DNA from 3 places in the Xanthomonas phaseoli pv. dieffenbachiae genome. Region 3 is predicted to be linked to each of the others. Evidence: predicted binding sites of a transcription regulator. Region 3 holds the regulator's gene; each other region holds the start of a gene.
What was found. Region 3 encodes FliA, which starts transcription of late flagellar genes. Its sites were predicted from a motif close to TAAAGTTTNNCNNNCNNNGGCCGATAA; they were not measured.
Positions count from the first base shown of each region.

Region 1 (7,706 bases), 1.1 Mb from region 3:
AATGGACCAAGGCCAAGCGCAAGGCCGCCGAAAAGGTCCGCGACGTCGCCGCCGAACTGCTGGAGATCCAGGCGCGACGACGCGCACGCGCCGGCCTGGCCTTGCAGGTGGACCGCGCGATGTACGAGCCGTTCGCGGCTGGATTTCCGTTCGAGGAAACTGGCGACCAGTTGGCCGCCATCGATGCGACGCTGCGCGATCTGGGCAGCAGCCAACCGATGGACCGCGTGGTCTGCGGCGACGTGGGCTTCGGCAAGACCGAAGTCGCGGTACGTGCGGCATTCGCCGCCGCCAGCGCCGGCAAGCAGGTCGCCGTGCTGGTACCGACCACATTGCTGGCCGAACAGCACTACCGCAATTTCCGCGACCGCTTCGCCGATTACCCGATGAAGGTGGAAGTGCTGTCGCGCTTCAAGAGCACCAAGGAAATCAAGGCAGAACTGGAAAAGGTCGCCAGCGGCGAGATCGACGTCATCATCGGCACGCACCGCTTGTTGCAGCCGGATGTGAAGTTCAAGGATCTCGGCCTGGTCGTGGTCGACGAAGAACAGCGCTTCGGCGTGCGGCAGAAAGAAGCGCTCAAGGCGATGCGAGCCAACGTGCACCTGCTCACGCTCACCGCCACGCCCATCCCGCGCACGCTCAACATGGCCATGGCCGGCCTGCGCGACCTGTCGATCATCGCCACCCCGCCGCCGAACCGCCTGGCGGTGCAGACCTTCATCACCGCGTGGGACAACACGCTGCTGCGCGAGGCCTTCCAGCGCGAACTCAGTCGCGGTGGTCAGCTGTATTTCCTGCATAACGACGTGGAAAGCATCGTGCGCATGCAGCGCGATCTGTCCGAACTGGTGCCGGAAGCGCGCATCGGTATCGCGCATGGACAGATGCCCGAGCGCGAGCTGGAACGGGTGATGCTGGATTTCCAGAAGCAGCGCTTCAACGTGTTGCTGTCGACCACGATCATCGAATCGGGCATCGACATTCCCAATGCCAACACCATCATCATCAACCGCGCCGACCGCTTCGGCCTGGCGCAGTTGCATCAGTTGCGCGGCCGCGTGGGTCGCTCGCATCACCGCGCCTATGCGTACCTGGTGGTGCCGGATCGCCGCTCGATGACTTCCGATGCAGAAAAGCGCCTGGAAGCGATTGCCTCGATGGACGAGCTCGGTGCCGGCTTCACCCTGGCCACGCACGACCTGGAAATCCGCGGCGCCGGTGAGTTGCTCGGCGAAGACCAAAGCGGCCAGATGGCCGAGGTCGGCTTCAGCCTGTATACCGAACTGCTCGAGCGCGCGGTGCGCAGCATCCGCCAGGGCAAGCTGCCCGACCTGGATGCCGGCGAGGAAGTGCGCGGCGCCGACGTCGAACTGCACGTGGCCTCGCTGATTCCCGAGGATTATCTGCCCGACGTGCATACGCGGCTGACCTTGTACAAGCGCATTTCCAGCGCCCGCGATGCCGATGCGCTGCGCGAACTGCAGGTGGAGATGATCGACCGCTTCGGCCTGCTGCCGGACCCGGTCAAGCACCTGTTCGCCATTGCCGAGCTCAAGCTGCAGGCCAATGCGCTGGGCGTGCGCAAGCTGGATCTGGGCGAAAACGGTGGGCGGCTGGTGTTCGAGGCCAAGCCGGCGATCGACCCGATGACCATCATCCAGATGATCCAGAAACAGCCGAAGATCTACACGATGGATGGCCCGGACAAATTGCGCATCAAGCTGCCGATGCCCGAAGGCGCCGACCGCTTCAATGCGGCACGCGGCCTGTTGGCGGCGTTGTCGCCGGGCTGAAGCACTGCGGCGCGGGCAAGCGACGACCGCACCCAGCTCGACCATCACGCGTGACGAGCGACCAGGCCGGCGAACAAGCCCCGGCCTGGTCGCATTCGCCCGTCAGCTAACGCGCCGCGCATCCTGTGTGGATGAACCGCCTGCCGGTGCTTTACGGGCGCGAGCAGGCCGGGCTCCGCCCGCCACGCCGTGCCGAAACTGTGGCGAACTGTCCAACAGGACAGACCCGGATAGTCCCCCTGAGCCTGCTTGCGACAAAGCTGAGCAATTAATCCACAGGCGGTGACGGATTTCGCAAATCCGTCATCGCACTGAATTTTGCCTAAATATTTCCAAAAGGCGCCGATACCTGCATAGACCGGCATGGTCCGTGTGCAGCGCTGCTCACACCCGTCCAGGCCGTCGCGACCTTCCCAGGCCATGGCACGCACCCGTGCGCCATCGCACCGCTTGAGGCACCGATGAACACGCCACTGTCCGATCTACCCGCGCCGCTGACCCTTGCCCTGGAGGGCGAGATGACCATTCGTCGCGCGGCCGAGCTCAAGCCGTTGCTGCAGCCGGCCTTGCTGCATCCGGGTGGACTGCATCTGGACCTGGCCGCCGTCAGCGAGATCGATACCACCGGCCTGCAATTGTTGCTGGCCACCAAGCAGGCGATCCAGGCCGATGGCCGGCCGTTTTCGCTGACCGATTCCAGCCGTGCGGTGGTCGATGTCATCGAGCTGCTTGGCCTGCTCGAGGCCCTGTACCCGCATGCGGTGGCAGGCTTGGGCGAACGAATTCACTAACGGACTGGTGACGCGCGCATGGACATGAACCAGCTGATGCAGACCTTCTTGGCCGAGAGCCGGGACCTGCTCGAAGACATGGAACGGCATCTGCTCGAAGCCGAGCGCGGCGAACCGTCGCCGGATGCGGTCAATGCCATCTTCCGCGCCGCGCACACCATCAAGGGCTCCGGCGGCCTGTTCGACCTGCCGCAGCTGGTCGGCTTCACCCATGTGGTGGAAAGCGTGCTGGATCTGGTCCGCGACGAAGCGCTGAGCTTGAGTTCGGAACTGATCGGGCTGCTGCTGGTGTGCTGCGACCATATCCATGCCTTGGTGGAAACCGCCGCAGACCCGAGCCACGCCGACCCGGTCGCGCTGGCCGCCGAAGCCGAGCCGCTGCTGGCGCAACTGCAGACGTATCTGCAACGCAGCGGCAGCGGCGTCACCGCGGCCGCCGCTGCGCAAGGCGCACCGGAAAAGCAGAGCGGTTACTGGCGCATCACCCTGAAACTGTTTGCCGACGCACTGCGCTTCGGCAATTCGCCGCTCAAGCTGATTCGCAACCTGCGCAGCCTGGGCTCGGTCGAATCGATCAACACCGACATCAGCCAGCTGCCGGCATTCGACGACCTCGATCCGGAAGCCAATTACCTGGGCTTCCAGATCCTGCTACGCAGCGATGCCGACCGCGCCGCCATCGAGGAGGTGTTCGAATTCGTCCGCGAAGATTGCGACCTGGAAATCGTGTCGGTTCCGGCGCCATCCGATGCCGCTGAATTGCTGGCCGCCGAAACAGCAGCCAGCCCGGCGCCGAACAAGCCGCTTGCTGCAGTCCCCAGCGCCGCTCCGGCCCCAGGCCGTGCCGCGCCCGACGCTGCCGCGCGCAGCGCCGACGCACGTTCCATCCGCGTGGATGCCGACAAGCTCGATCGCATGATCGATCTGGTCGGCGAACTCATCATCGCCGTGTCCAGCACCAGTGCCAATGCGCAACGCACCGGCGATGCGCAATTGCTGGAATCGGCCTCGATCCTGGCCGGCCTGGTCGAAGACGTGCGCGAAAGCGCGTTGCAGCTGCGCATGGTCAAGATCGGCGGCACCTTCAGCCGCTTCCAGCGCGTGGTGCACGACGTGGCCCGCGAACTGGGCAAGGACATCGCGCTGGTGGTGGCCGGCGAAGACACCGAACTGGACAAGTCGGTGGTGGAAAAGATCGGCGACCCGCTCACCCATCTGGTGCGCAATGCGATGGACCACGGCATCGAGCCGGCAGACGTGCGCGTGGCGCGCGGCAAGCCCGCACGCGGCACCGTCGGGCTCAACGCATATCACGACTCCGGCAGCATCGTCATCCAGATCACCGACGACGGTGGCGGCTTGAACCGCGACCGCATCCTGGCCAAGGCGCTCGAACGTGGCCTGATCGAACCAGGCCGCCAACTCAGCGACCGCGACGTCTTCGCGATGATCTTCGAACCGGGGTTTTCCACGGCGGAAAAGGTCACCAATCTGTCCGGGCGCGGCGTGGGAATGGACGTGGTCAAGCGCAACATCACCGCACTGCGCGGCACGGTCGAGATCGACAGCGCCGCCGGCATGGGCACCACCATCTCGGTGCGCCTGCCGCTGACGCTGGCCATCATCAACGGCTTCCAGGTCGGCGTGGGCAAATCGGTCTTCGTGGTGCCGCTGGATGTGGTCGAAGAGTGCGTGGAGTTCACCCCCGACTACGCCAGCGACTACATCGACCTGCGCGGCAGCGTGTTGCCGTACGTGCGCCTGCGCGAACTGTTCGCGCTGGGCGGCAAGACGCCGGCACGCGAAAGCATCGTGGTGATCCGCCAGGGCGCGCAGCGCTTCGGCCTGGTGGTGGACACCCTGCTCGGCGAATGGCAGACGGTGATCAAGCCGCTGTCCAAGGTGTTCGCGCAGGTCAAAGGCATCAGCGGCTCGAGCATTCTGGGAAGCGGCGATGTCGCACTGATTCTGGATGTGCCCAGCCTGATTCAGCAGTTGCATCCCAACCAGGACGCGTTGGCGGCCTGAACGCCCGCGCCATCTCCGGTCCGAACCGTCGTTTGTCGTTACCTGACTCCAGGAAGCTACCGTCATGTCACACCGTCTCCCGATCGCCAAGCAGTTGTGGTTCACCGCCGCGCTTGCAATCGCCCTGCCCGTTGTCGTGGTTGTCGCCGGCGTGGCGCTGACGCTCTCGCACGCGGTCTTGCTGGGCACCAGCATCGTTGCAGCATTGATCAGCGGCGCCTTGCTGGCCTGGGCAATCCGTATCGCCAGCGCGTCGCTGGAGATGGCCACCACCACGCTGGACGCGTTCTCGCGCGGTAACTTCGACGTGGCGCTGCCGCAAGTGCGCGACGACCAGGCCAGCGATGTCCTGCGCGGGCTGCGCAAGGTGCAGAGCGGCATCCGCCACGTCAACGAGGAAATCGATCGCGTTTGCCGCGAACACGACGCCGGCGAGATCGACGCGCGCATCGATGTGGCGCGCTGCGACGGCGATTTCCGCACCATGGGCGATGGCATCAACCGCCTGGTGGCCAGCCATATCGCGGTGAAAAAGCAGGCGATGGCATGCGTGGCCGAGTTCGGCCGCGGCAATTTTTCCGCCGAACTCGAGCGCCTGCCGGGCAAGAAGGCCTTCATCAACGAGGTGGTGGACCAGATCCGCGGCAACCTCATCGGCATGGTCGCCGAGGTCAATCGCATGTCCGCCGAACACGATGCCGGCGATATCGACGTGGTCATCGATACCCAGCGCTTCACCGGCGATTTCCGTCGCATGGCCGAAAGCATCAACGCGATGGTGGCCAGCCATATCGCGGTCAAGAAGCAAGCCATTGCCTGCGTGGGCGAATTCGGCCGCGGCAACTTCACCGCACAGCTGCCGTTGCTGCCGGGCAAGAAGCGCTTCATCAACGACACCATCGAACAGGTGCGCGGCAACCTCACCGGCCTGATCGCCGAGATCAACCACATGTCGGCCGAACATGAAGCCGGCGACATCGACGTGGTCATCGACAGCACCCGCTTCGACGGCGACTTTCGCAGCATGGCGCTGGGCATCAACCAGATGGTGGGCGCGCACATCGCGGTCAAGAAACTGGCGATGGGCGTGGTGGCCGAATTCGGCCGTGGCAACTTCGATGCGCCGCTGGCGCAGCTGCCGGGCAAGAAGGCCTTCATCAACGACACCGTGGAGCGCGCGCGCGGCAACCTGCGCAGTATTTCCGAAGTGATCCAGGTCATGGGCGCGATGGCCGAAGGCGACCTCACCCACACCGTGGAAGGCCGCTACGAAGGCGCCTTCGCCGACATGCAGCGCTACGTCAACACCACCATGAGCCGGCTGACCGAGATCGTCGATGAGGTCAACCGCAACGCCGAAAACCTGGCCAGTGCGTCGGAAGAAGTCAGCGCCACCGCGCAGGCGCTTGCGCAGGCCGCCAGCGAACAGGCGGCCGGCGTGGAAGAAACCAGCGCCTCGCTGGAGCAGATGACCGCCTCCATCGCGCAGAACACCGAGAACGCGCGTGTCACCGACAGCATGGCGGCCAAGGCGGCCAGCGAAGCGGCCGACGGTGGCGACACCGTGCGCGCCACCGTGGTGGCAATGAAGGACATCGCCAAGAAGATCGGCATCATCGACGACATCGCGTATCAGACCAATCTGCTGGCGCTCAATGCCGCCATCGAAGCCGCGCGCGCCGGCGAACACGGCAAGGGCTTTGCGGTGGTCGCCGCCGAAGTGCGCAAGCTGGCCGAGCGCAGCCAGATCGCTGCGCAGGAAATCGGCGAAGTGGCTGGCTCCAGCGTGGAACTGGCCGAAAGCGCCGGCCGCGTGCTCGGCGAGATGGTACCTTCGATCCGCCGCACCTCCGACCTGGTGCAGGAAATCGCCGCCGCGTCCGAAGAACAGACCGCCGGTGTCAGCCAGATCAATACCGCCGTGGGCCAGTTGAACCAGACCACCCAATCGGCCGCCGCCAATGCCGAAGAACTGGCCGCCACCTCGGAAGAAATGAGCGCGCAGGCCGAACAGCTGCAGCAGCTGATGGGCTTCTTCCGGCTGGGCAATGGCAGCCGCGGCGCCGCGTCGGGCAGCAGCAGGCAGGGGCCGCGCAGGATCGCAGCGCATGCGCCTGCCACGGTGAGCAGCGCGCAGCCGCGACGCACCAACGTGCGCCAGCTCAGTGCGGTGGCCGCCACCGCCGATGCGATCGACGAATCGCAATTCGCCAGCTTCTGAGGAGCCGACGATGCACGCGCTTCCTGCAACCGACCACCAGGTGCCGTCCGCGACGGCACCGCAGCAATACCTGACCTTTCTGCTGGGCCGGGAGATGTTCGGCCTGGGCATCCTGGGCATCAAGGAAATCATCGAATACCGCGTGCCGACCGATGTGCCGATGATGCCGCCGGCGCTGCGCGGGGTGATCAACCTGCGCGGTGCGGTGGTGCCGGTGGTGGATCTGCAGCAACGCTTCGGCCGCAACGCCAGCGCGATCACCAAGCGCAGCTGCATCGTGATCGTGGAGATCGCGCATGGTGAGCTGCATCAGGTGCTCGGGCTGTTGGTGGATGCGGTCAGCGAAGTGCTGGAAATCGCGCCGGCCGACATCGTCGACACGCCCAGCTTCGGCGCCGGCATCGCGCGCGATTTCATCCACGCCATGGGCAAGATCGGCGAGCGCTTTGTGATCCTGCTCGATGCCGACGCCGTGCTGGGCCACGACACGCTCGCCCAGCTGCCGGCCGCCGAGCTGGCGGCCTGACCTCACGCATGCACTCAAGGACTCCCATGCGCCCCGCTCTTCTCTCCTGCAACTGCACGCTGGCCGGCCCGGTCCTGGTCGTGGACGACAGCGTGGTCCAGCGCGAACACGCCATGGCGCTGTGTCGCCAGCTCGGCGCAAGCGTGGTCGACGGTGCCGTCGACGGAAACTCGGCCCTGGAGTGGCTGACGCGCGCCCAGGCGCCATCGTTGTTGCTGGTGGACCTGGAAATGCCGGGCATGGACGGGGTGCAGTTGCTCGACGCCCTGGCGCGCGGCAAATACAGCGTGCCGGTGGTGGTGGTATCGCAACGCGGCGGTGCCTTGATCGATGCGGTGATGCAA
Region 1 is NZ_CP041380.1:3,188,452-3,196,157, forward strand. It holds gene mfd (transcription-repair coupling factor) at 1-1,796, shown strand, start outside; gene FLG15_RS14425 (STAS domain-containing protein) at 2,258-2,587, shown strand; gene FLG15_RS14430 (chemotaxis protein CheA) at 2,606-4,615, shown strand; gene FLG15_RS14435 (methyl-accepting chemotaxis protein) at 4,680-6,836, shown strand; gene FLG15_RS14440 (chemotaxis protein CheW) at 6,847-7,362, shown strand; gene FLG15_RS14445 (EAL domain-containing response regulator) at 7,389-7,706, shown strand, end outside.
Region 1: a site for FliA is predicted at 2,119-2,145, ahead of FLG15_RS14425 (STAS domain-containing protein). Genes of this name have one in related genera too.

Region 2 (7,706 bases), 1.4 Mb from region 3:
TCGACTGCAGCAGTGCCGATAGCGATTGCAGATTGCCGTCCGCGGTGGACATCAACTGGTTCAGGCTCTCCACCATGATGCGGAAGTCGAACTGGAAGCGTTCGACATCACCACGGGCGCTGAAGTCGCCATTGGCGGCGGCCTGCGCAAGGTGCTTGATTTGGTGATTCATCGCAGACAGGTTGAGCTTGACCTGCGACATGGTGTTGCTGAAGGCAGCTTTTTCGCCCGGCAGGGGCTGCATGTCTTCGGAGAGTTCGCCGATGGCATAACGCCCCATGATGCGCGCCAGATCGTTTTGCACGGCCACGTGCGAGGCCACCAATGCGTTGGTGTCGTTGGCCATGCGGCCGTAGTCGCCCGGAAAAACGGTTGCGTCGATGCGGAAGCTGATCTGGCCGTTATCGTGATGCTTGGCCATGTCGGTCTGCGCCGCGATGAGGTTGCGCAGCTGCAGTTGCATCTTGTCCATGGCCTGCAACAGGCGGCCGGTTTCATCCGTTGCGGTGGTGTGCACATCGTTGCGCAGATTGCCTGCGGCAATGGCTTCGGCAGTGCGCGTGGCCTGGCTCAACGGCCTGGTCAGGCTGCGCGTAATCAACCATGCGAGCAGCGCGCTGATCACCAGCGCAGCGATGCCGCCGCTGGCCAGGATGATCTTGCCGTTATGCATCGATGCAACCGCTGCGGCGTACGCATCTTTGCTGAGGCGGCGCTCCAAGGCGGCATTTGCAGCAATTGCGGCTTGTTGCTGGTCCATCGCCGCAGCGGCAGCGCCTTGCAGCAAGGCCTGTGCCTGCTGATTCTGGTCGCGCATGCCGTAGTCGAGAATCTGGTTGTTGAACTTGACCGAGATGTCGCGCTTTTCCTGCACCAGTGCGAGCGCCTTTTTTTCGAGCTCGCTGCTTGGCATCGCAGCCAGGGCATCGTGGGCTTGCTTGTAGCGCGCGCGACTCCTTTCGATGATGTCCAGTGCGCGCCGGTTGGCCGCATCGCCTGACACCATCACCACGTCGCGCAAGCCGATCGCCACATTGGTGTTGGCGTCGAGCATTTCGGAGGATAGCCGGATCCTTTCCATGTTGTTGTTGACGATGGTGTCCAGCTCGTAACGCGCATTGGCCATGGTGATCAGGCCGGTCGCCACCAGCAGGCCCGACAGTAGAATCAGAATACCGAACGCCATTCCGAGGCGACGGCCGACATTGAGGCGTTGCAGATAGTCATTCATGACCGCTTCCAGGTAGTACAGCTGAGCAGCTCGGCGGATGCGGGGTGCATCGACTCAAGCGCCTTGCCCAGCTAGCGGCAGAATTTCAGGGAGCTAAAGACCGTCGATCGAAAATACTTACCGCTGATTCATTACAGATCGGAAGTTTCCTGACACTCGCTTCCGCTGTCCTGACATAGGTGCCCCAGCGCGCAGATTCAGATGCATTTGGCCGGATCGAAGTGTGCTGGTGATGCAGCGATTTTCCGACGTTTTGCCGACATTGGCGCGTGGCCGACAGACGCGTATGACTGGCTATTGGATGCATGCAGGCCAGTTCTGCATCGGGCGCCTGACAAGACAGACGCGAGCCCGATAGCGCATAGGCTGTGCGAGGTACTTCAGTGGAAGGGGCCGCACGCGGCGTCGCGCGTATTCCCGCACCGCAGCATGCATGGCAGGAACATCATGTGCTGCAGTTGGGGCCATCGGGTGCGCACGCAGCGCGCCGCGATGGCGATCACTCTTTGCTCAGGCTTCCAGCGCAGCGAGCACGTCTGCGTGCAGTTGCTTGGCGCCATTCTCGCTGTTGAAGCGCGCAAAGACTTCTTCGCCGGAGATCAGCCCGACCCGAACCGAGTGGCAGTACGACCCGAAGCTTTCGCCAGCGTTGAAGGGGTCGCTGATGACAGAGATATGGTTGAGGCGGACCCGGGCGGTGCCGAACTGGATAAACATCTGCGATCTCCTGTGTGAGCTTCGAGTTTCCCACGTTGTCGTGCGGTGCAGAAGCGTTTGCCGGTGTCTGGGTGCACACGGAGTTTGCCATTGCGTCGATAGCAGGCAGTGCCGGCCTGCGCAGGCGCACCGTCCGATGCGTTGGGCCGCGACTCACGCGGGCAAACAGCCAGCACGTACACTGCCGTCCCCTGATGCTGAGTTCGCCCGATGTCCGATCCGATCCGTCTCGATAAATGTGTGGCTGCCGCGTTCGGCTGCTCGCGTGGCGAGGCCCAGCACTACATCGAGGGCGGGTGGGTCAGCGTGGACGGCGTGGTGGTCGAAGAACCGCAGGCGCTAGCGACCGCGGCGCAGGTCACCCTGGCCGAAAATGCGGTGCCGGTGCCTGCCGAGCCCGCCACCTTGTTGCTGCACAAGCCGGCAGGCGTCTGCGTCGATGCCGCGCTGGCGCTTGCCACGCCGGCAACGCGCAGCGCGCTGGATCAGTCCGACGTACGTGTGCTGAAGCGGCACTTCCTACGCTTACATGCACCGCTGCCGCTGGAAGAGGTGGCCAGCGGCCTGTTGATCCTGAGCCAGGATGGCCGCGTGCTGCGCCGGCTGAGCGCTGACGCTGGCACGATCGAGCAGGAATTCCTGGTGGAAGTGCGGGGTGAGTTGCGCCCTTACGGAATGGCGCGGCTGGCGCATGGCTTGGTCTACCAACAGCGCAGTCTCCCGCCTTGCAAGGTGAGCTGGCAAAGCGAAGACCGCTTGCGGTTTGCAATCAAGCACGTGCAGCCCGGCCAACTGCGCGACATGTGCGGCCAAGTGGGCCTGGAGGTCGTGAGCATTCGCCGCTTGCGCGTGGGCCGGGTGCCGCTGGGCAAGCTGGCGATCGGCGAATGGCGCTACCTGCCGGCAGGCGAGCGGTTCTGACTGCAGCACGGAGTGAGCGGCTGCAGCCGCTGTCAACACGTAGCGCTGGGTGCGCGTGTGCTCAGTCACGGCCAGCAGCGCATGCAGCGATTATTTCTTGTTGCGCTTTTTCTTGGCACGCGTGACCAGAAACAGCACCACGGCAATCACACCAATGACCAGGATGATGAAGGCCGGAGATAAAAACGAATTGTCGCCCATGCGGAACTCCTGACAGTCTTGCGCAGCACAGCGCTGCGATGACGTTAGCCTAGCGAGCAGCCTGCTTGATCGCGTGAAATGCATGGTGTGCTGCAGAAGCAGGCGGATGTTTCCGCCGCTTCGATGACCCAGGGCATCTACGTGCGCGGCGCGGAGGCGGACGTTGCCTTGCATCGATCGATGCAGCAATAGTCACCTTGCACGAGTCGGAGTGTGCCTCTGCAGCGTGATTCGGGAAGCATCGCCCCGTGCATCAGGGGGTGGCCAAGCAGGCGCTTGCACAGTGATACGCGCACATCGGCATGCTGCGTGGAGTGAGTGCCGGGGAGCCGATGGGCGATTGCAATGACAATTGCACTGCGGTCAATTGCAGGACGCGACTGGCCTTCCATGCATGGAGCCGGGCGGCAATCGTTTCCTGCTAAACGACTGCACGGACGAACGCACGCGCAGATCGTGGGGGGAAAGCGCGACCATTCTGTCGCGCCTTCGCGCCTTCGCGCCTTCGCTCCTCCGTGTTCCGGCAGGGGCGTGCTCTGCGCCCCGCGAGTTGAGCGGCCCAACAGGCCTCGCGTCCGGTAGCTGCAGTTTAAATGCGGCATCGGTCACGTAAATCGGGCGAGAGCCGACAAGCTGTCGGGACGTTTCCGACAGCCGTCGCGACGACTTGTGCATGACCGTGGGCCTGTGCCCACCGCTCACCGCTCACCGCATCACTGAAACGTGGAAGTGCAGCGGAAACCGGAACAATCGATCTGCACCGTGGTGCCGCTGCTGCAGACCGCGCTGAAGCGCGTGGCGCTGGTGGCCTGCACGGTGCCGCATTGCAGGCCATTGCTGATGCCCTGGGCGCGGCTGGCCGCCGAGTCGGTCGACATCGCTGGGCCTGCAGGCCCAGCGTTGCCTGCGGCTGCCGCAGGCACTGCCGTAACGACTGCCTGCTCGGAGGCTGCCGGTTCGCTCGGCAATGGCAGGGTGACCGCCGACGCGTGCGTGGGGCTGCCGGAACTGGAATTGCGTGTCGCCACCACACCGTGCGCGTTCTCACCCTGCAGCGGCTGGCCCCGGTGCTCACGATGGCGGTCGAAGCTCAGCGTCTGCCCGAACACCAACTGGATCCAGCTCGGGTAGGTATAACCGGTGCCCTTGCTGTGATCGACGATGGCGCCGATCGCCCCGCCGATCAGAATGTTGCCCCAAATGCCCATGTTGGCGCGCGAGATGGAACGGCCCGCGGCATCACTTTGGCCGGGCAGCACGCAGGTCACCTCCAGATCGCGCGCGGAACGACGCACTTGTGCGGTCTGGCCGGACTTCACCGTGACCCGGCTCTTGTCGTTGCTGATGGCGCAGTCGGCGCCGGAAACCAGCTGCCCGTCGGCGGTCTTGGTGTCGATGCGAATTGGCTGGGTCGCGTCGTCCATGACCGTGGCGCAACCGCTTAGCGCAGCCATGGCAATGGCTGCGGTCACTAGATGTCTCATGTTTTCCCCTGGTGTTAAGACACGGTACTGCCAGCCGGGCGATGCGCCGCGTCTGTGGTACTACCGTGTCGTGGTCAATCCCCGTTGCCGCCGCATCGCGCGAGGGCCGGCATTTAATACCGGGATTGTGGGCAACCGTCCAGTCGCGGCCGCTCGTGTTACGCGACTGGCGTGGCCAGCACGCGGTGCTTGGCCATCACGCTGCGGATCGCACTCAGCAGTTGCTCAGGGGCATAGGGCTTTTCTAGGAAGGCCACGCCGTCGGGCAGGATCTCTTCCACATATTCGACCGCCAGGCCGGAAGTCAGCAGCACCGGCAGGTTGTACGGCGCATGCGCGGTCTTGAGCGCCAAGTCCACACCGGTCAAGCCGCCCGGGAAATGGATATCGGAAAACAGCACGTCCACGCGCGGGTCGCTTTCGATCAGGGCCAAGGCTTCTTCGACCGAGCCGGCGCTGCGGCAAGTGAAACCATAGCTCTCCAGCACAAGGCAGCTGAGCTGTCGGGTTCCGTCGCCGTCTTCGACAACGAAGACAACCGGCCGTTCCTTGTTCTGTGGCATGAGCTGGTCTCGTAAGGCAGGCCACATTCTCAGCGATGCGGCAGTGAACCCTCTGTCAACGCACACCTTGCCGTATGGTTACCAGCCGAACGGGCCCGGACCATAGCCACCAGGTGCATAGCGCGGGCCAAAAATGGAGCCCTCACCACGTCCGACACTGATGCTGACGCCAATCTGGTGCGCCTTCCCGTCGTCGTCGTAATAGGTCTTGCAGGAATTCAAATTCACCGCCTGCCAGTTGCTGTTGCCGCCGCGGCTGGAATAGCCCAGGCCTGTCTCGACAGCACCATGCAGCTTGCCCTGGCATTGCTCGGCGCGTTCGGCAGCGATGGAAGCGGCACTTGGCCGGGCCAGCGCCGGCTTGGGGCCGCTCTTGTCGCCGTAGAAGGTGCCCGGCGGGTCGTTGCTGTATTCCGGGTCGGAGCGGAGCTGCACCGGGGCTTGCGGAATGCTCAGGTCCAGCGAACGTGCGGTCGCCGTTTCGGGGCTGCCGTCGCTGGCTTGGGCCAACGCACTTCCAGCGGCGACGCTGCCGGCGGCAAACAGAGTGACCAGGACAAGCAGGCTGCGTTTCATCGGTTGGACTCTACGAAGAGGGGCTGGCAGCGCGTGCCAGCTCGCCCTGTGAAACTAGCAACGGCTGATTGAATGCGCGCTGTCGATCTTGCGGATTTTTGTGGCGTGCGCGGTGTTGTGTTGACACACGCTGCTGCATCAGCCCTGGTCGCGCACGATCTCGATCAATTGCGCGCCGTAGCGCGCCAGCTTGCCGCCGCCGATGCCGCCCACCCGCGACAGCGCATCGATGCTGGTTGGCCGTTGCTCGGCGATGTTGCGCAAGGTGCTGTCGTGGAAGATCACGAAGGCCGGCACGTTCTGTTCCTTGGCCAGATCCGCGCGCAAGCCACGCAAGGCGTTGAACAGCGCCAGATCCTGCGGCTGCACCGGCAGGCCGGTGCGCTGCGCGCTACGCTCGCGCCCGGCAGCCGGATTTTCGCGGCGCATCATGACCTGGCGCTCACCCTTGAGTACCTGACGGCTGGCATCGGTGAGGCGCAGGCCGCCGTGACCTTCGCTATCGACTTCCAGCAGGCTGGCGGCCACCAGCTGGCGAAACACGCCGCGCCAGGTGCGTTCGTCCAGATCGCGGCCGATGCCGTAGGTGCTCAACTGGTCGTGGCCCAGCTGTTTGATGCGTTCGTTTTCGCTGCCGCGCAGGATGTCGATCAAATGGCCCACGCCGAAACGCTGCCCGCTGCGGTAGACGCAACTGAGCGCTTTCTGCGAGGCCACCGTGGCGTCCCACGCGGCGGCCGGGGTCAGGCAGTTGTCGCAGTTGCCGCAGGGTTTGGGATAGGTCTCGCCAAAGCCTGCCAGCAGCACCTGGCGGCGGCATTGCATGGATTCGCAATAGCCAAGCAGGTGGTCGAGCTTGGCGCGCTCCAGGCGCTTGCGCTCTTCGGCCGCTTCGCCTTGTTCGATCATCTGCTTGAGCAGCACCACATCGCCCAGGCCGTAGCACAGCCAGGCCTCGGCCGGGTCGCCGTCGCGGCCGGCGCGGCCGGTTTCCTGGTAGTAGCCCTCCAGCGATTTGGGCAGATCCACGTGCGCCACAAAGCGCACGTCCGGCTTGTCGATGCCCATGCCGAAAGCGATCGTGGCGGCCATGATGATGCCGTCCTCGCGCAGGAAGCGGCGCTGGTTTTTTGCACGCACCTCTGCCGGCAGGCCGGCGTGATAGGGCAGTGCATTGAAGCCTTGCGCGCACAGCTGCTGTGCGGTTTCTTCCACCTTGCGCCGCGACATCGCATACACGATGCCGGCCGCGCCACGATGACGGCCCAGGAATTCCTGCAGCTGCTTGCGCGCGTTGTCCTTCTGCACCACCGTGTAGCGAATGTTGGGGCGGTCGAAGGAACTGACGAAGTGGCGCGCGTCCACCAGATCCAGGCGCTCTGCGATTTCGCGCTGGGTCGGCGGGTCGGCGGTGGCCGTCAGCGCCATGCGCGGAATGTGCGGCCAGCGCTCGTGCAGTACGGTGAGCTGGCGGTATTCCGGACGGAAATCGTGGCCCCATTGCGAGACGCAGTGGGCTTCGTCGATGGCGAACAGCGCAATGCGGCTGCGTTCCAGCAACGAAAGGAAGCGCTGGGTCAGCAAGCGCTCGGGCGCAACATAGAGCAGGTCCAGGTCGCCGGACAGCAGGGCGCGTTCCACGCGCTGGGCGTTTTCTGCATCCAGGGTGGAATTGAGGAATTCGGCGCGCACGCCTAGCTGGCGCAGGGCCTCGACCTGGTCCTGCATGAGCGCGATCAGCGGCGAGACCACGATGCCGATGCCGTCGCGTAGCAGCGCCGGCACCTGGTAGCACAGCGACTTGCCGCCACCGGTGGGCATGAGGACCAGGGCATCGTTGCCGGCAGCGACGTGTTCGACGATGGCCTGCTGCGGGCCGCGGAAGTCGTTGTAGCCGAAGACGCGGCTGAGCAGTTCGTGGGCGGGGGAAGACATCCGCCTAGGATACCGTGCGGGTCAAGCCCTGGCCGGGCAGATGCTGGGTGGGACGACGCGAAGAGGCATCAGGGATTG
Region 2 is NZ_CP041380.1:3,477,131-3,484,836, reverse strand. It holds gene FLG15_RS15680 (methyl-accepting chemotaxis protein) at 1-1,231, opposite strand, end outside; gene FLG15_RS15670 (hypothetical protein) at 1,742-1,948, opposite strand; gene FLG15_RS15665 (rRNA pseudouridine synthase) at 2,159-2,869, shown strand; gene FLG15_RS23535 (hypothetical protein) at 2,960-3,244, opposite strand; gene FLG15_RS23530 (hypothetical protein) at 3,784-4,542, opposite strand; gene FLG15_RS15650 (response regulator) at 4,713-5,117, opposite strand; gene FLG15_RS15645 (hypothetical protein) at 5,196-5,693, opposite strand; gene recQ (DNA helicase RecQ) at 5,832-7,628, opposite strand.
Region 2: a site for FliA is predicted at 1,325-1,351, ahead of FLG15_RS15680 (methyl-accepting chemotaxis protein). Genes of this name have one in related genera too.

Region 3 (7,706 bases):
AAGCCCGGCATGAAGATCAGGTGTAAGCACTCGTCGGTGCTCAGGCGGGCGGCGGCTTCGGCGTCGATCAGGCCCTTGTTGCGGGCGATCTCGCGCAGGCGCTCCGGGTCGATGCCGGCGCCGTCGTCCTGGATTTCGATACTGACGTAGTCGCCTTCCTGCTGCGCCGACAGGCGCACATGGCCGCTACGCGGTTTGCCGGTGGCTTCGCGCAGGGCCGGCGATTCGATGCCGTGGTCGATGGCGTTGCGCACCAGGTGCACCAAGGGGTCGGCCAGGGCTTCGACCAGATTACGATCGAGCTCCGTTTCGGCGCCGATCAGTTCCAGTTCCACTTCCTTGGACAGGGTGCGCGCGACGTCGCGGGCCACCTTGGGGAAGCGGGCGAACACCTTGCTGACCGGTTGCATGCGGGTGCGCATGACCGCGGTCTGCAAGCGTGCGGTAGCGATGTCCAGCGTGCTGACCGCGCGGTCGAGTTCTTCATCGCGCAGGCGGGTGCGCAAGGTCTTCAAGCGGTTGCGCGAGAGCACCAGTTCGCCGATCAGGTTGACGATGGCGTCCAGGCGCTTGGTGTCCACGCGCACGGTCTGTTCGGCTTCGGCGCCGGTCTTGGCCGCGGCCTTGCCGGCCACCTTGGGGGCGGGCGCATGCGCATCGTCGCCATGTGCGGCAGCAGCCGGCTTGGCAGCGGCCGCCTGCGGTGCGGCCTTGAGCGCCGGCGGGGCGCTCTTGGCGTCGAACTGCGCGATCAACGTGGCCGGCGCATGCGGCACGGCTTCGCCCAAGCCCATGGCATCCAGCATGGCCTGCAGATAATCCAGCGATTGTTGTGCGGCATCGAAGTGATGCGCCTGCAGCACCGCCTGGCCCGAGCGCGCCATGCCCAGGGTTTCTTCCGCGGCGTGGCACAGCTCCACCATGGGCTTGATCGCCAGAAAGCCGGCGCCGCCCTTGAGCGTGTGGAAGCCGCGGAACACCGCGTTGAGCTGGTCGGCTTCTTCTGGCGCCTGTTCCAGCGAGACCAGCTGTTCGCCGAGGCGATCCAGGATTTCCTGGGCCTCGACGATGAAATCGGCAGCAATATCGTCTGGAACAGCACTCATGGTTACAGCCCCAATCCGGACAGCAGGTCGTCGGCGTCGTCTTGCGACACCGCATGACGGTCCAGGCCCTTGATTGCAGGACCGGCAAGACCGCCGTCGTCTTTCTTCGGCTCGGGATTCTTCGGCGGCAAGCCGAGCGCACCGAAGCCTTCATGCACACGCCGCACGATGCCGGCCACGCGCCGGATGATCTGGCCGCTCAAATCCTGATAGCTCTGCGCCAGCGACAGTTCGGTCAGGTTATGGCGCATCTTTTCCAGCAGCGCGCCCTGGTCCTGATTGAGCCCGCCGCTGCGCAGCTGGTTGGCCAGCTCGCGGCATTCTTCGACCAGATCCAATGTGCGGTGGCTGGCCTTCTCGGTCATCTCCACCACATGGTCCAGGCGCGAGCAGGCATCGTCCAGCTCGCCGGCTTCTTCGGGCACGGTGGGCAGTTCGCCCAGTGCCTGGCCGAGTTCGCGGGCGAGCCGGCTCAGGCTCTGCATCATCGGGCGCGTGCGCAGGGCGGCGAGGTGATCCACCTCGCGACGCCAGGCGACCTGGTCACCGCTTTCCAGTGCATCGAGTGCGTTCTGCAGGCGCTCGATCAAGGCGGCACGTTCGGCATCGGTTTCCACGGTCGCGTTCATCAGGCGGTCGCCGCCAGACGTTCGAACACCTTGCCCAGCTTTTCTTCCAGCGTCTGGGCGGTGAACGGCTTGATGATGTAGCCGTTCACGCCGCACTGGGCCGCTTCGATGATCTGCTCGCGCTTGGCTTCGGCGGTCACCATCATCACCGGCAGGTGCTTGAGCTTGGCGTCGGCGCGGATGTTGCGCAGCAGGTCGATGCCGGTCATGCCGGGCATGTTCCAGTCGGTGACCACGAAATCGAACGGGCCGGCACGCAACGCGGCCAGGGCGCTGTTGCCGTCTTCGGCCTCTGCGGTATTGGTGAAGCCGAGATCGCCCAACAGGTTCTTGACGATACGTCGCATCGTCGAGAAGTCGTCCACGATCAGGATCCGCATGTTCTTGTTCACATCAAGCTCCTAACACGAAAAATTACGCGAAAAATTCAGTCGTCGACTTCGACGCCGGCATCGGCCAGTTCGAAGACTTTGAGGCGGCCACGCAAACGCACCACCGCCTGGCCGTGGATCTGGCACACGCGCGATTCGCTGACGCCGAGCACGGCGCCGATTTCCTTCAGGTTCAATTCCTGCTCGTAATACAACGACAGCACCAGCTGCTCGCGCTCGGGCAACTGGCCGATGGCCTTGCCCAGCTCGCGGCCGAATTCGCCACGCTCCATCATCTGCTGCGGATTGGGGCCACCCTTGGCGGTGGTGTCCAGCTCGCCGTGATCTTCGATGCGCGATTCCAGGCTCAGCACCTGGCCACGTGCGGCATCTTCCATCAGGCGCAGGTAATCGGGCAGCGGCATTTCCATGGCGGCGGCCACTTCGGTGGCGGCGGCGGCGCGGCCGGTGTTCTGTTCGATCTTGCGCACGGCGGCGGCGGCATCGCGGGCGCGGCGGTGCACCGAACGCGGCACCCAGTCGCCCCTGCGAATCTCGTCGATCATCGAGCCGCGGATACGGATCGAGGCATAGGTTTCGAAGGACGCGCCCTGTTCGGAATCGTAGCTGCGCGAGGCTTCGATCAGGCCGATCATGCCGGCCTGGATCAGGTCGTCCACTTCCACGCTGGCCGGCAGGCGCGCCGCCAGATGGTGGGCGATGCGGCGGACCAGGTCGGCGTGCTGGGTCACCACGTCGTTGGCGTTGTTGCGCTGCACGGCGCGGTACTGCGCGCTGGCCGTGGTTGCGGTAGCGGTGCTCATGCGGCCACTCCCCGTTGGATGATGCGTTCGACAAAGAACTCGACGTTGCCGCGCGGCACGGTCGGGGCCTGCCAGCGCGAGGTACGGCGTGCGATTTCTGCGATGGCCTGCGCCGACGGACTGGCGGGGTAGGCCTTGATGACCGGTTGCTGGCGCTGCACCGACAGGCGCAGCCAGTCGTCCTGCGGCACATGGCCGAGATAGTTCAGCGAGACATCGCCGAGGAACTTCTCGCAGACGCGGGAGAGCTTGTCGTACAGCAGGCGGCCTTCGTTGGGGTCGCGCACCATGTTGGCGATGATCTGCAGGCGGTCCACGCCGCGTTCGCGCGAGAGCACCTTGATCAGCGCGTAGGCGTCGGTGATCGAGGCCGGCTCGTCGCAGACCACCACCACGGTGTCCTGGGCGGCCTGGCAGAAGGTCAGCACGCTGTCGGTGATGCCGGCGGCGGTGTCGATGACCATCACGTCCAGGTCGCGTTCCAGTTCGGAGAACACGTTGACCAGGCCGATGTGCTGGGCCGGGGCCAGTTCGGCCATGTGGCGGCGACCGGAAGCGGCCGGCACCACCAGCACGCCGCCGGGCCCTTCGATGATGACTTCATCGAGCGTGCAACGGCCGGCGATCAGGTCGGCCAGGGTGTACTTGGGCGCCAGGCCCAAGACCACGTCCAGGTTGGCCAGGCCGAGGTCGGCGTCCAGCAGCAGGGTGCGTTTGCCCATGTCGGCAAGCGCCACGGCCAGGTTGGCGGAGATGTTGGTCTTGCCCACGCCACCCTTGCCGCCGGTCACGGCAATGGTGCGCACCGGGCCCAAGGGCTCGGGACGGGTCGCCGACAGGGGGAAGGCGTTGGTCAGCTTGGCGTATTCACGCGACTGCATGGTTGTGCTCCGGAGTACAGGGCTTATCGGCAGCGCGCCGCAAATCTTCAAGGCGAAGAACGAGACTGGCGGCATTGGCGCGGTGCAGGTCGTCGGGGACCCGCTGTCCGTCAGTCACCCAGGTGATGGGCATTTGGTGGTCGACCACCACCGACAAGGCGCTGCCGAAGCGGCCGGTCTCGTCGAGTTTGGTCAGCACCACGCCTTGGGGCTTGGCGTGGGCGAAGCGGCGTACGACCTCGTCGAGGTCGGAAAAATGGGCGTTGGCAGGCAATACCAGCAGCGAGGTGACCTGCTGGGCGGCGCGCAGCCAGTTCAGCTGGGCGGCCAGGGCACGGTCGCGCTGGCCCATGCCGGCGGTGTCGATGAGCACCAGCTTGTAGTCGCGCAGGCGCTCCAGCAGCTCCAGCAGGCTTTCGGCGCTGTCGGCCTCGTGCACCGCGATGCCGAGCTGGCGGCCGTAGCTGTGCAGCTGCTCGCGGCCGCCCACGCGCTGGGTGTCGGTGGTGACCAGGGCCACGTCGCGCGGGGCGTGCTGGGCGGCAAAGCGCTGGGCGAGCTTGGCGATGGTGGTGGTCTTGCCGGCGCCGGTCGGGCCGACCAGGGCGATCACGCCGCCGCGTTCCAGCGGGTCCACCGGGGCCACCGGCAGACGCTTGGACAGCAAGCCCAGCATCAGGCCGCGGCCACGGTGCAATTCGGTATCGGCGGGGATCTGCAGGGCGATATCGCGGGTCAGGCCGGCGTCGAAACCGTAGTCGTCCATCAGTTCCAGCGCCTGGGCGCGCACCGGCAAGCCACGCAGGCGCTCGTCGGTGAGGCGGTTCATCTCGCGCTCGATCATCTGCCGCATCAGCGCCAGTTCGCCGCGCAGCTGCTTGAGTTCTTCGTCGTTCTGCGGCGCCGGCGTGGCGGCAACCGGCACGGCGGCCAGGGCCGGCGGGGCGACCACGATCGGCGGCAGCGCGGCCGGCGGCAGGATCTGCGGCAGGGCATCGTCCAGATCGAAGTCGGCTTCGTCGGCGAAGGCGTCGTCGTCCTGGTCCTGGGCGGCGTAGGCGGGAGCGGCAACCGTGGCCGCCATGACCGGAGCCGGCGCCTGGACCGGGGCGGCCTGCACGGCCGGGCGCTGCACCGGGGCAGTGGTCAAAAAGTCGGCGAACAGCTGTTCCGGCACGGCCGACAGCGCGTGTTCCTGGCGCGGCGCGGCGGTGACGGCAACCGCGTGGGCGAGTGCCTGGGCAGCGGGCGAAGGAATGCTGGCGGTACGCACCGGGGCGGCGACCGGCGCCTGGCGCGGCACGCTGACCGGCTGGCGCAGCGCCATGGCGGCAATCATGTCGTCGGCGGCGCTGGCGACGCGCTGGCGCTGGCTTGCCTCGGCGTCGGCAGACGGCTTGAGCAACGCGTGCACCGGAGCAGCGGGCTTGGCCGGGGCTTGCGGGGCGGCTGCCGGCTGGGCGGGAGCCTGCTGGTGCTGGGTGGAGGCCGGAGTGTCGGAGCGCGCGGTTTCCAGGGCGCGCTGCACGAGCTCTTCGTCGTAGTTGCTGGCAGCGACGATCTCGATGCCTTCGGCGGTGCGACGGTTGGACAGGATCACCGCGTCCGGGCCATGTTCTTCACGCACCATGCGGAATGCGGTGCGCATGTCCGGGGCGACAAAGCGTTTGATTTTCATGCGAAGTGCCTCCAGGAACGGGACCCGCCGGACGCCGGACGGGTGTGCGATGAATGTGGGTGTGTTGCCAGCGTCATGAGTTGCCTGTCCCGTTTGTGTTCCAAGTCCTGCCATCCGCCCCGCAGCGGTGGTGCTGGCTGCGGTCTCGCCAGAGCTAATGCATGCGGTGTGCCAAAACCGCAGTGCTGGATTTCTGGCGCTCGATCAGGAGGGTTGCGCGTGCGGCGGCTGCCCTTGTTGCCCCCATCCGCCCTTTGGGCACCTTCCCCCGCAGGCGGGGGAAGGGAGGGGTCGGTGCAACGCCGCTGCAGCGCTGGCAACCCGTTGCCTTCTCCCGCAGGCGGGAGAAGGTGGCGCGCAGCGCCGGATGAGGCGGTTGGTGCCGTGAGAGTCACACTTGCGGGAACATCGCGAGACGGCTGCCCCCCATCCGCCCTTCGGGCACCTTCCCACGCAGGCGGGGGATGGGAGGGTTGGTGCAACGCCGCTGCAGCGCTGGCAACCCGTTGCCTTCTCGCGCGGGCGGGAGAAGGTGGCGCGCAGCGCCGGATGAGGCGGTTGGTGCCGTGAGAGTCACACCTGCGGGAACATCGCGAGACGGCAGCCCCCCATCCGCCCTTCGGGCACCGTCCCCCGCAGGCGGGGGAAGGGAGGGGTTGGTGCAACGCCGCTGCAGCGCTGGCAACCCGTTGCCTTCTCCCGCAGGCGGGAGAAGGTGGCGCGCAGCGCCGGATGAGGGGCGCTAGTCTTTAGCTGATCGTGCCGACCAGCTTCAGGCGCTTGTCTTCCGGCACTTCGCTATAGGCCAGCACCGACAGGCTGGGCACGCTGTGGCGCACCAGGCGGGCCAGTGCGGCGCGCACCTGGCCGGGCACCAGCACCACCGCCGGTTCGTTGCGGGCTTCCTGCTTGCCCACGCAATCGGCCAGGCTTTGGTGCAGGCGTTCGGCCAGCCCGGGTTCCAGCGCCACGCCGTTGCCGTGGGTGGATTCCTGCAGCACGCGCTCCAGCTGCGGGGCCAGGGTGAACACCGGCAGCTCGGCCGACATGCCGGCGATTTCCTGCACGATGAAGCGGCCCAGCGAGGTACGCACCGCGGCGGTGAGGGTGGCCGGGTCCTGGCTATGCGGAGCGTGTTCGACCAGCGCCTCGACGATCTTGCGCAGCTGCCGCACCGGGATCTTCTCGATCAGCAGGTTCTGCAGCACGCGCACCACCACCGACAGCGGCAGCGCCTTCGGAGTGAGGTCTTCGACCATCTTCGGCGCGGTCTTGGCCAGGGTCGCCAGCAACTGCTGGACCTCCTCGTGACCGAGCAGTTCGGGGGCATGTTCGCGGATCAGGTGCGACAGGTGGGTGGCGACCACGGTCGCCGGGTCGACCACGGTGTAGCCCATCGATTCGGCATAGGCGCGCTGGTGCGGCTGGATCCAGGTGGCATCCAGGCCGAATGCCGGGTCCTTGCCGGGGATGCCGTCGAGCTGGCCGAGCGCACCGCCCGGGTCCAGCGCCAGTTCGCGGTCGGAATAGATTTCTGCGGTGGCCACCGGCACGCCATGCACCAGCAGCCGGTAGGCATTGGCCGATAGCTCCAGGTTGTCGCGGATATGCACCGGCGGCACCAGGAACCCGATGTCCTGGGTGAGCTTGCGGCGCACGCCCTTGATGCGCGCCATCAGTTCGCCGCCCTGGTTCTTGTCCACCAGCGGGATCAGCCGGTAGCCCACCTCCAGGCCCAGCGGGTCGATCGGGCGCAGCTCGTCCCAGCTCAGTTCAGCGCTGGCCTGTGCGGCGGTCGCAGCGGCCGCCGCCTGCGGATCGGCCGCCGGATCGCCGGAGGCCGGTTTTGCCAGGCTGCGCTTGTATAGCTTCCAGGCGATCACGCCCAGGATCAGGCCCAGCGTCAAAAACGCGACGTTCGGCATGCCCGGCACCAGGCCGACCAGGCCGAGGATGGCCGCAGCCACCGCCAAGGCGCGGTGCTGGCCGAACACCTGGCTGACCATGGCCCCGCGCATGTCCTGTGCACGCGAGGCGCGGGTCACCAGCAAGGCGACCGAAGAGGAGACCAGCAGGGCCGGCAGCTGCGCCACCAGGCCGTCGCCGATGGACAGCAGGGTGTACGTGGAGGCGGCATCCATGAAGCTCATGCCGTGCTGGAGCATGCCCACCGCCATGCCGCCGATGAGGTTGATGAACAGGATCAGGATGGCGGCA
Region 3 is NZ_CP041380.1:2,102,392-2,110,097, forward strand. It holds gene FLG15_RS09605 (chemotaxis protein CheA) at 1-1,106, opposite strand, end outside; gene FLG15_RS09610 (protein phosphatase CheZ) at 1,109-1,735, opposite strand; gene cheY (chemotaxis response regulator CheY) at 1,735-2,127, opposite strand; gene FLG15_RS09620 (RNA polymerase sigma factor FliA) at 2,163-2,930, opposite strand; gene FLG15_RS09625 (MinD/ParA family protein) at 2,927-3,811, opposite strand; gene flhF (flagellar biosynthesis GTPase FlhF) at 3,798-5,489, opposite strand; gene flhA (flagellar biosynthesis protein FlhA) at 6,239-7,706, opposite strand, start outside.